DNA from 2 places in the Streptomyces sp. NPDC048484 genome. Region 1 is predicted to be linked to the other one. Evidence: riboswitches for the same ligand, from Rfam matches in the RefSeq annotation. Region 1 holds a riboswitch; the other holds the start of a gene.
What was found. A riboswitch is a leader RNA that binds a small molecule or an ion and turns the genes downstream of it on or off. The one in region 1 is predicted to bind cyclic di-AMP.
Positions count from the first base shown of each region.

Region 2: another riboswitch for cyclic di-AMP. It lies ahead of AB0D14_RS05490 (LysM peptidoglycan-binding domain-containing protein); the one in region 1 lies ahead of AB0D14_RS37195 (M23 family metallopeptidase).

Region 1 is NZ_JBEZJY010000052.1:20,455-23,851, reverse strand. It holds gene AB0D14_RS37205 (dihydrofolate reductase family protein) at 1-761, shown strand, start outside; tRNA gene AB0D14_RS37200 (tRNA-Met) at 822-895, shown strand; cyclic di-AMP (ydaO/yuaA leader) riboswitch at 1,366-1,523, shown strand; gene AB0D14_RS37195 (M23 family metallopeptidase) at 1,586-2,584, shown strand; gene AB0D14_RS37190 (PrsW family glutamic-type intramembrane protease) at 2,763-3,397, opposite strand, start outside.
Region 2 is NZ_JBEZJY010000004.1:165,334-168,730, forward strand. It holds partial or broken gene AB0D14_RS05485 (HAD family hydrolase) at 1-357, shown strand, start outside; gene AB0D14_RS05490 (LysM peptidoglycan-binding domain-containing protein) at 483-1,205, opposite strand; cyclic di-AMP (ydaO/yuaA leader) riboswitch at 1,210-1,372, opposite strand; gene AB0D14_RS05495 (polyprenyl synthetase family protein) at 2,648-3,397, shown strand, end outside.

The DNA.
Region 1 (3,397 bases):
ACGTCGTTTCCGTGGGACCCGGCCTGGACTGGCGGGCCGTACTCACCCATCTGCACGACGTCCGGGGCGTGCGGCGGCTCATGGTCGAGGGCGGCGGCCGGGTCCACACCCAGCTTCTCCTGCAGGGGCTCGCCGACGAGCTGCAGCTCGCCCTCGCGCCGCTCGTGGTGGGGCAGCCGCACGCGCCGCAGCTGTTCGGGTCCGGGGCGTACCCCGGCGGCCCCCGCAGCCGGCTGCGGCTGGTCGAGACGCGACCCGTGGGGGACGTGGTGCTCATGCGGTACGTGCCCACCGCGCCCGGTACCGGGCCCGTCCCCTCGGCCGCCGACCACCGGTGGCTGGAGCTCGCCTGCGAACTGGCCGTACAGTGCCCGCCCTCACGGACGGCGTTCAGCGTCGGCGCGGTCGTCGTCGCGGCCGACGGTACGGAGCTGGCCCGCGGGTACTCCCGTGAGTCCGACCCCGTCTCGCACGCCGAGGAGGTCGCGCTCGCCAAGATCGAGCCCGGCGACCCCCGGCTCCCGGCCGCCACGGTCTACAGCAGCCTGGAGCCCTGCGCCCGCCGCGCCTCGCGGCCCGCGCCCTGTGCCCGGCTGATCCTCGACGCGGGCGTACGCCGGGTCGTCACCGCGTGGCGCGAGCCCGACACGTTCGTGGCGGCGGCGGACGGGAACGGCCTGCTGGCCGCGGAAGGCGCCGACGTGCTGGTGCTCCCGGAGTACGAAAGCGCGGCGAAAGCACCCAACCGGCACCTGGGCTGAGCCCCGCCCTTTACCCGTGTGCTTCGGGTCCCGCGAATGGAGTACAGTGGTCTTTAACGGCGCGGGGTGGAGCAGCTCGGTAGCTCGCTGGGCTCATAACCCAGAGGTCGCAGGTTCAAATCCTGTCCCCGCTACTGAAGGCCTGAGGCCGGAATCCAATGGATTCCGGCCTCAGGTGTTTTTCTGGGTTCGCGCGGACCACACGGACCACGCGGTTCAGGCGGGCGGCTGGATGAAGCCCCTGCGGGCGGGTTTTCGACCAAGGGGAATCCGACGCACCAGAAACTTCGCATGCTTGTCCACCCGTGCGGACCGGAGGGCTCAGCCGATCTCTGGTGGCTCCCCGAGGCCGCTCGGCGTGACCTTCCCGGGCCCGTGTTACCGGCAGTAGTCGGACGACGCCGCTGCGCATAAGGACTGACGCACCGTCAAAAATCCGGCGCCTGTGAATGTCGATCAACTCGCCCGATTTACCCCGCTCATCACCTGTAAGTCCAGGCCGGGGGCCTTAACGATCATCCAGAACAGCTTGGAATCAGGTGCCCGGGTCTATTAACGTTCGATAACGCAGCGCGGTTGTCCCAGCCGTCACAAGAGACGGCTCCGTGCGCACGCGCCGAATCCCGCAAGGGAACCGGGGAACCACCTACATGGGGTGAATCGCGCGTCTTTCGCGGTGGAGTACACCGCGGTTGACACGCGTAGGAGACCTTCCTGCTCCGAACCCGTCAGCTAACCCGGTAGGCGAGAAGGAAGGAAAGGAGCGCGCCCACGTGGCGTCCAACCGGTCTGCCCCCACACCCTCGTTCACGCCGAATGAGTTGATGGGTGAGTCCTCGGGTGAGAAGAAGCCAGACACCTTCGCGTACGGTGCCCGTAAGGACGAGGAGACCTGGGAGGCCTGGAATCCCACCGCGGACACCGTCGTTCCCATCCGCGGCCGGCACCGCGTCTCCAAGCAGCGCGGCGGAGGGCTCGCCCGTAGCTCGACCGTTCTGGGCGTCGGTGTCATAGCCGCCGTCGGCGCGGGTGGCATGGCCTCCGCGCAGACCGGCAAGCCGCCGGTGTCGATCTCGGTCCCCGACCTGCCGAACGTGGGCTCGCTGATCTCGGAGGACGAGGCTCCCGAGGGCTCCAGCACTCCGCTCACCGCTGCCGGCCTCACCACCGTCGAAGCCGAGCAGGGCAACGCGGACGCCGGTGAGGCCCTGCGCGCCCGCATCATGCTCCAGGCCGAGTTCCAGCAGGACCAGGTGGACCGCGAGGCCCAGCAGGCCGCCGAGACCGCCGCCGCGAAGAAGGCATCCACGCTCGCGGCCAAGGAACAGGACGCGGCGAAGGCCAAGGCCGCCGCCGCCGAGCAGAAGAAGAAGGACGCGGCCAAGGCGAAGGCCGAGGCCGCGCGCTTCGCCGAACTCGCCAAGCAGTACACGCTGCCCACCTCCTCGTACACGATCACTTCGACCTTCGGGCAGTCCGGCTCGCTCTGGTCCTCGGGTCAGCACACCGGCCTGGACTTCGCCGCTCCCACGGGTACCCCGATCAAGGCCATTCACAGCGGCACGATCACAGAGGCGGGCTGGAACGGCTCGTACGGCTACCGCACGGTCCTCACGCTCGACGACGGTACGGAGCTCTGGTACGCCCACCAGTCGTCGATCGGTGTCAGCGTCGGGCAGAAGGTCAGCACGGGCGAGGTCATCGGCCGCGTGGGCGCGACCGGCAACGTCACCGGGGCGCACCTCCACCTTGAGGTCCACACCAGCGGCGGCAGCGGGATCGACCCGATGACCTGGCTGCGGGGCAACGGCCTCAACCCGTAGGCCCCCGCAACTCGCAGACCCCCGCAACCCGTAGGCCCCCCGCCTCTCCCGCCCGCCCTTGGCGGTAGCGCGGGAGGCGTATTGCGGACGGCCCGTTCCCGTACACGCGGCGCTCACCGAACCGGGGGGTGCCCCTTTTCGGCATCCGACCGCCCGGCGCCCTCAGCCGCACGGCTTCTCAGGAGCGGTACGGGTTGTATGCCGGGTACTGGGGTTGGGGTGCGGGGGATTGGGCTGCCGGGTACTGGGGTGCCGGGGATTGGGCTGCCGGGTGGGCGTGCGGGTAGCCGTACGTCGGCCAGGGTGACGGTGCCGGGGCGGTTGCCCTGGCCGCGTACTCCAGGGCCGGGCGGGCCGGTTCCCGGCGGGCCCACAGCTCGTGGAGCAGCTCCCGCTCGCGTACGGCGAAGTCGGCGCCCGCGCGGCCCCGGCGGCCCCGGTGGCGCAGGAACGCCAGCGACGTCGCGTACGCCTCGTACTCCGCCACCGCCCGGCCCGCGTCCCGCCCGCCGTGGTGGGTGGCGTACTCCCGGGCCAGCCGCCGTGCCTTCATCGAGCCGAGGACGAACGGTTCGGGCGGGGCGAGCCAGCCGGCCATGGCGTACGACGGCAGTTCGGTGCGGACCGTGCCCAGTTCGCGCTGGCGGGTCCAGACCGCCAGCCAGGTCAGCAGTCCGAAGGACGGGACCATGAAGGCCGCGTAGACCGCGTAGAAGCCGTACTCGCCGAAGGTCGACGACCCGTTCCACATCGCGTGCATCCCCATCGCGAGCAGCAGCCCGGTGATCGGCAGGAGCACGCGGCGCACGTGCT
Region 2 (3,397 bases), on a different contig from region 1:
CCCATCAGCAAGGTGCTGCTGCGTCATCCCCTGCTCTCCGACGACGAGTTGGCGTCCGCCGCGCGTGGAGCGGTCGGTTCCCTCGCCAACGTCACGATGTCCGGCCCCGGTACCGTCGAACTTCAGCCATGCGGCATCACGAAGGCGACCGGTCTGGCGCTTGCCGCCAGACATCTGGGCCTGACAGCGGCACAGACCGTCGCCTTCGGGGACATGCCCAACGACATCCCCATGTTCGACTGGGCGGCGCGCGGGGTCGCGATGGCCAACGCGCATCCCGAACTCAAGTCCGTCGCCGACGAGATCACTTCCTCGAACGAGGACGACGGCATCGCGGTGGTCCTGGAGCGGATGTTCTCCGTCGGCCGGGCCGACCGGCCGACGGGCCCCCGTACCGGCGGGCAAGCCGCTGGAGGGGCCGGTCGGCAATCCGGTCGGGTGGCCGGTCAGGGCGTCGGTCGGAGCACCGGTTCGGGCGCCGGTCAGTAGGCCCCGAAGACGTTGTCGATCGAGCCGTACCTCGCGGCGGCGTAGTTGCACGCCGCCGTGATGTTGGCGACCGGGTCGAAGGGGTCCAGCGACGTGCCGGTCACGTGGTACGCCGTGAAGGTCGGGTCGATGACCTGGAGGAGCCCCTTGGACGGCGTACCGGCGACCGCGTTGGAGTCCCAGTTGTTCATGGCCTGCGGGTTGCCCGACGACTCGCGGATGATGTTGCGCTGGATTCCGTCGTAGGTGCCCGGGATTCCCTGCTGGGCCATGATGTCGAGCGACTCCCTGATCCAGCCGTCGAGGTCGTCCGTGTAGGTCTTCGCGGAGGCCGGGGTGGCGGCGGACGCCGTGGTCGCCTTGGCCGTCTTCCCCGAGGTCTTGGCGTTCTTGGTGCCCACGGTCAGCTTGAGGCCCGGGCGGATGGCCGCCGGGTCGTCACCGATGACCGCGCGGTTGGCCTTGTACAGCTTCTTCCAGTCGCCCGTGGTGTGCGCCTTGGCGATCTTGGCGAGGGTGTCGCCCTCGACCACCTTGTACGTGACCAGCGAGACCTGCGGGACCGCGGCCGAGGCGGCCTGGGCCGGCTGTGCGGCGTGGGCGCCGGTGGCCCCCACGATGGGGAGCGCGAGCGCGGCACCCCCCGTTCCCGCGGCGACGATGCCACGGGTGAGGGTGCTCTTACCGGGGCGGCGGTGCTTACCGCGTGCGGACATGACGAATTCCTCTCCGGCGCCTGCGAGGTGAGCTGTCGGGTTCGGGCGGGAGATGCCCGGCCGCGTGCTGTACGCGATTACACCCCTAGCCGTTCCGATATCCGGACCGGCGGCTTACCTGGGTCCCCCGCTCCTGCCGTACGCGAGTGAATGGGTGGCTGGGTTTTCCGGTCGGCGGCAGGATTAGGCGATCCGTCCGGAGTGACGTGAACGTATGCGAGAGCACATGCCGATAACAAGCCCCGAATTCACACGGCGATGGTCATGACCTGCGTTGTCTGACGAATATCCCTTGATCCATACGGAAGGCAAAGTTCAACTTGCTTTCCGTGAACGGAAATCGACGGGCACTATGAAACGATCACTTCGGACAGGCGTGACCCAATTCACTGACGCAGATGGTTAATTAAGGAAACCGATAAGCAATTCGGGCAAGTCGCGCCTTTGGGGGGTTCTGGTGCCTTATGGTGCGCGAGAGGCGCGGAATGCCCGAAAGGAGGGGGATTTGCCCGGTGCTCTGGATGTCGGATGGCGAGGTTTCGCGGCCGCAGGGTGGTGAGCCCGTGAGAGCTCGTGAGAGGGGGCGGGGCTCGTCGTCGACCCGGTGAGCGGGTATCGAGCTGGCGCGTCAATTCATCGGCATCCGCACGAAAACAGCCAGGCATTGTTCTGCGGAGGTGCATCAGAAAAGCGCGGCCCGGGCCGAGTTCGTATCGAAAAGCGCATCCTTCGTAGGGCCCGATTCTCACGGAGTCGCGCGGTCGCGACCGTGACGGCCTGTCAGGTCCAGGACGCCTCGGGTGGCGAGGGATGGTGACGAGGGGTGAGGAGTCGTCGGGGTCCCGTCGCGGAGGCGGGAGTGGAGCCGGTACGGGTTCGTTCGTGAGGGGGCGTCACATGCGCGTGGAGCGCGCGTGGGGCTTCGGGTGTCACGCACACGCGCGTAGAGAGACGCGTAGAGCATTGGTTCCGTCTGTGAGGGGAACGCGGATGTTCACTCGTGGATCGTCTCGTGGGGGGAGGGTGTGCGGATGCGTGCGGATGTCACCTCGGTGGCTTCACGGTGGCCGACAGGCCGGAGGTCTCCGGAGGATGTCGCCGAGCCCCGGCAGGAAGTGGGACAGGATTCAACACTTCCTGAAAAGGGTGACTCTTTCATGATGTATCAGCTGTATCGGTCGCATCAGTCATATCAGCAGATCAAGAGCATGCCGCCTGTGATCCAATACGGCCCGGCCTGGCCGACGGGGCAAAAGGGGCCAGGTGGAGCGTGTCCGGCAGGGTGGCGGCGGGTGACGGGCGGGCGCTCATCGTGATCGAAAGACGACCGGATACGCTGACTTGAGTGCCGGCAGCGACACATCGACAAACACCCACAGCACGCAGCACACCCAGAGCATCCAGAGACCGCCGTTGAGAGCGTCAGCAGACAGGAGACCCTCGTGACCGTCGTCGGGCCGTTCGGGCTGAGCGTGCGGGACCAGGCTCTCGAAGCCGATGTCCAGGCCGGACTGGCAGCTGTCGAGGAGGGACTGCTCGAGGCCACCAAGAGCGAGGTCCCGTTCATCACGGAGGCCGCACAGCACCTCGTGCGTGCGGGCGGCAAGCGGTTCCGGCCGCTGCTCGTGACGCTCGCCGCCCAGTTCGGCGACCCGTACGCGCCGGGCATCGTGCCTTCGGCGGTCGTCGTCGAGCTGACCCACCTCGCCACGCTGTACCACGACGACGTGATGGACGAGGCGGACGTGCGCCGCGGGGTGCCCAGCGCCAACAGCCGCTGGGGCAACTCGGTCGCGGTCCTCACCGGCGACTTCCTCTTCGCCCGTGCCTCGCACATACTGGCCGATCTGGGCCCCGAGGCCGTACGCATCCAGGCGGAGGCCTTCGAGAGGCTCGTCACCGGCCAGATCCTCGAAACGGCCGGACCGCGTGACGGTCGTGACCCGGTCGACCACTACATGGACGTGCTGGGCGGCAAGACCGGCTCACTGATCGCCGTGGCCGGACGATTCGGCGCGATGATGTCGGGCGCCGACGAGACAGTCGTCGACGTGCTGACGCAGTACGGAGAGCGGCTCGGGGTCGCCTTCCAGCTCGCCGACGACGTGCTGGACATCGCGAGCGACTCGCGCGAGTCCGGCAAGACGCCGGGCACCGATCTGCGCGAGGGCATTCCGACGATGCCGGTGCTG